Regions from separate parts of the Vibrio panuliri genome, predicted to be linked through region 1. Evidence: predicted binding sites of a transcription regulator. Region 1 holds the regulator's gene; the other holds the start of a gene.

Region 1 (2,485 bases):
TCGCACAATTGAAGAGTTCGTCGACACAGTCGCAAATATTGCAGATACCTTTGGCGGCATTAACCTTGAAGATATAAAAGCTCCCGATTGTTTTGAAATTGAGAAACAGTTAATCGAGCGTTGTGATGTACCTGTCTTTCATGACGATCAGCATGGCACAGCCATCGTGACTGCAGCAGGAATGCTTAATGCCATTGAACTGCAAGGCAAGAAGCTTGAAGATGCGACTATCGTCTGTCTTGGCGCAGGTGCGGCTGCCGTGGCATGTATGGAGCTGTTGATTAAATGCGGTGCGATGCGTGAGAAGATCTACATGCTTGATCGTAAGGGCGTTATCCACACTCGCCGTGATGATCTTAATGAATACAAAAAGCTGTTCGCCAACAACACCGATAAACGCACCTTAGAAGATGTGATTGAAGGCGCGGACATTTTCTTAGGTGTTTCTGGCCCGAACTTGATGCCACAAGATGCTTTAAAACTGATGGCCGATAAACCGATTGTGTTTGCTTGTTCGAACCCAGATCCAGAAATCAAACCTGAACTGGCTCATCAAGTTCGCGATGATTTGATCATGGGTACTGGACGAAGTGATTATCCTAACCAAGTTAACAACGTATTGTGTTTCCCGTTTATTTTCCGTGGTGCATTAGATGTTCGCGCAAGTGAAATTAACGATGAGATGAAACTGGCCGCAGTCGAAGCGATTCGCCAATTAGCAAAAGAACCCGTACCAACCGAAGTTCTTGCCGCAGCAGGAGTGGCGCATCTAGAATTTGGTGCAGAGTACATTATTCCAAAACCGATGGATCACCGTCTTCTACCTCGCGTAGCAAAAGCCGTTGCACAAGCTGCTGTTGACTCGGGGGTGGCACGTATTGATATGCCTGAAGGGTATATGGCATAGCCATGCGGTTTAGCTAACTTTTCCATCGTTACCTTATATTGTCATTCTCAAGAGTGAGGAACGAACGAGTTGGGGGATCTCTGGCTTAATCTAGCAAAACAAGATTCCCTACTCGCGCTACGCGCTCTATGGAATGACAAATTGAGGCATGGACGCTCTACGAAATGAATAGTTGCGATTCTCAGCTCGAAAATCTTTGCTCTGAAAAACAAAAACCGCAGTTTTCAGCTGCGGTTTTTTAATGCTTTGATTTTCGCATAATCTGAACTGGTGCTTTAATTCAGATATCGCAATAAGATGCTAGCGATTACTCGTCAAATGCTTCGAACTCAATACCCATTTCCGTCATTAGCTGTTTCGCTTCGGTTGGAATATCGTCAGGTCGGTCTTTGCGCAGATCTTCATCCGTCGGCAACGGTTGGCCAGTGTATGCATGGAGAAACGCTTCACATAGCAGCTCACTGTTCGTTGCATGGCGTAGGTTGTTAATCTGACGGCGAGTTCGCTCATCAGTTAATACCTTCAATACTTTTAATGGAATTGAAACTGTAATCTTCTTTACTTGTTCGCTTTTCTTTCCATGCTCAGCATATGGGCTAATGTATTCGCCATTCCAGTCTGCCATTGCGCACCTTCATTATTGTTAGTCATAGATAATTGCCACCTATAATTTTAGCGGCTTTTAAGGCTACAAGCAAAGACATTTAGACATCTGGACTTCTTGACGTCTTATTTTTTGAGAAGTAAAGTAGAGTGAATGGATTGTGAATGTGGTGTATTGGCTAGGTATATCGCATTCAGAGTGACAAGTCACTATAGTTTGTAAGGAAACACTTATGAGTACCCGCAAGCCTGCTACTATTGCAGTTCGCACTGGCATAGAATCAGACACCCAACATCATGCTGTGGTTCCCCCCATCTACCTCTCTACCAATTATGGTTTTCCCGCTTTTGGCGATGTACCTCAATATGACTACACCCGTTCGGGTAACCCAAACCGTGGTTTACTAGAGCAAACCCTGTACGAATTAGAATCGGGGCAAGGTGCTGTCATTACCAACTGCGGAACCTCGGCATTGAACTTATGGGCAACCGCCTTTTTAGGCCCTGATGATCTTATTATTGCCCCACACGATTGCTATGGCGGCAGCTATCGCCTGTTTAATACTCGCGCTCAAAAAGGAGACTTTAAGGTTCTGTTTGTCGATCAGTCCGACCCACAAGCTCTGGCTGAAGCATTAGAGAAAAAGCCCAAATTAGTGCTAATAGAGACGCCATCGAACCCCCTCGTTAGAGTGGTAGATATTGAACAGGTCTGCCAGCAAGCACATGCTGTCGATGCACTTGTTGCGGTCGATAATACTTTTTTGACGCCCGTATACCAAAAGCCTCTAGAGCTTGGCGCTGACTTTGTTATTCACTCAACAACTAAGTTCATTAATGGTCATTCGGATGTCATTGGCGGAGTGATTGTAACCAAAACAGAACAACATGCCGACGATCTCTCATGGTGGGGAAACTGTATCGGTGCGACAGGGACACCATTTGATAGTTACATGACTCTGCGTGGCTTGCGTA
Region 2 (2,485 bases), 560 kb from region 1:
TTGAAGTAGGTTCAACATCTCTTGTAGACCGTATGGACGTAGGTCGAAGAACTGACGTACTGCTTCGATGATGATCTGGTGTGACACTTTTTCAGTACCAAACGTTTCGATCATGATAGAGGTTGGATCTGCAACACCGATTGCGTAAGAAAGCTGGATCTCACAACGCTCAGCCATACCTGCAGCGACAATGTTCTTAGCAACGTAACGTGCTGCGTAAGCTGCAGAGCGGTCTACTTTTGATGGATCTTTACCTGAGAACGCACCGCCACCGTGACGAGCTGCGCCGCCGTAAGTATCTACGATGATTTTACGACCAGTTAGACCACAGTCACCCATTGGGCCACCGATAACAAAGCGACCTGTTGGGTTAATAAAGTACTTAGTATCTTTGCTTAACCACTCAGATGGTAGAACAGGTTTGATGATCTCTTCCATTACCGCTTCGCGTAGATCTGGCGTAGAGATAGAGTCACAGTGCTGAGTTGAAAGTACCACAGCATCGATACCAACGATCTTACCTTGGTCGTATTGGAACGTTACCTGAGATTTAGCATCAGGGCGCAACCAGTCTAATGTGCCATTTTTACGCACTTCCGCTTGTTTTTCGACTAGGCGGTGTGAGTAAGTGATTGGTGCAGGCATTAGTACATCTGTTTCGTTACATGCGTAACCGAACATGATGCCTTGGTCGCCAGCGCCTTGTTCTTTAGGATCTGCTTTATCAACACCTTGGTTGATGTCTGGCGATTGCTTACCGATGGTGTTTAGAATCGCACAAGAGTTTGCATCAAAGCCCATGTCAGAGTGTACGTAACCAATTTCACGCACTGTTTCACGAGTTAGCTCTTCGATATCAACCCAAGCTGAAGTTGTGATTTCACCGCCGACCATCACCATACCGGTCTTAACGTAAGTCTCACACGCAACACGTGCTTTCGGGTCTTGTTCTAAGATCGCATCAAGAACAGCATCAGAGATTTGGTCTGCAATTTTATCTGGATGGCCTTCTGAAACCGACTCAGAAGTAAATAGGTGCTTAGCCATGTGAACTCCATTTATGTAGGAATACGGGTATCAAACCTGTATTAAAAATAGTCTTAAGCTATGTAGGTGTTTCTACATCTAGACGTCTATTCTAATTTTGCCCGCTCGAATTACAAGCTCTTTTTTACTGAAATTTGCCAGCAATCGTTTGCATCGAATGGTGACAGGGAGGAAAAGTTGACGATTTTGGCAGATAAAATCTGCAATTTTGTGGATTTTATGTCTGGAAATCGTTTGCAGTGCTCTAGGGGCTTTGAGAGAATACGCCCACAACAATTCCCCCGAATGATTAACTCGCTTACTTGCACTCAGGAGCAGACATGTCTTCTCGTAAACACCTTGCCAATGCAATCCGCGCTCTAAGCATGGATGGCGTTCAACAAGCTAACTCTGGTCACCCAGGCGCACCTATGGGTATGGCTGATATCGCTGAAGTTCTTTGGCGTTCACACCTAAACCACAACCCAGCAAACCCAGAGTGGGCAGATCGCGACCGTTTCGTTCTGTCTAACGGTCACGGTTCAATGCTGATTTACTCATTGCTGCACCTAAGTGGCTATGAGCTATCGATTGATGATCTAAAGAACTTCCGTCAACTGCACTCAAAAACACCAGGTCACCCAGAATATGGTTATGCGCCAGGTGTTGAAACGACCACGGGTCCGCTAGGCCAAGGTATCACTAATGCTGTTGGTATGGCATTGGCTGAAAAAGCACTGGCAGCGCAGTTCAATAAAGAAGGCCATGACATCGTTGACCACTTCACTTACGTGTTTATGGGCGATGGCTGTCTAATGGAAGGTATCTCGCATGAGGCATGTTCACTGGCGGGTACATTAGGTCTTGGTAAGCTAATCGCATTCTGGGATGACAACGGTATCTCTATCGATGGTCACGTGGAAGGTTGGTTCTCTGACGACACACCTAAGCGTTTTGAAGCGTACGGTTGGCATGTTATTCCAGCAGTCGACGGTCACGACTCAGAAGCTATTAATGCAGCGATTGAAGCGGCAAAAGCTGATCCTCGCCCAACTCTTATCTGTACCAAAACTATCATCGGTTTTGGTTCACCAAACAAATCAGGCTCACACGATTGTCACGGTGCGCCACTAGGTGCTGAAGAAATCAAAGCAGCGCGTGAGTTCCTTGGTTGGGAGCACCCTGCATTTGAAATCCCAGCTGACGTCTACGCACAGTGGGATGCAAAAGCGGCTGGCGCTGACAAAGAAGCGGCTTGGAACGCAAAATTTGATGCATACGCAGCGGCTTACCCAGCAGAAGCGGCAGAGCTTAAGCGTCGTATGAACGGCGAACTTCCTGCAGAGTGGGAAGAGAAAGCAAGCCAAATCATTGCTGATCTTCAAGCAAACCCTGCCAACATCGCATCACGTAAAGCTTCACAAAATGCACTAGAAGCATTCGGTGCAATGCTACCAGA

What was found. Region 1 encodes MetJ, which represses methionine synthesis genes. Its sites were predicted from a motif close to TTAGACNTNTANANGTCTAA; they were not measured.
Region 2: metK (methionine adenosyltransferase) is a predicted target of MetJ. The motif match lies at 1,118-1,137, and genes of this name have one in related genera.

The regions. Positions count from the first base shown of each region.
Region 1 is NZ_AP019654.1:206,478-208,962, reverse strand. It holds gene GZK95_RS00970 (malic enzyme-like NAD(P)-binding protein) at 1-907, shown strand, start outside; gene metJ (met regulon transcriptional regulator MetJ) at 1,215-1,532, opposite strand; gene GZK95_RS00960 (O-succinylhomoserine (thiol)-lyase) at 1,744-2,485, shown strand, end outside.
Region 2 is NZ_AP019654.1:2,885,703-2,888,187, reverse strand. It holds gene metK (methionine adenosyltransferase) at 1-1,047, opposite strand, end outside; gene tkt (transketolase) at 1,368-2,485, shown strand, end outside.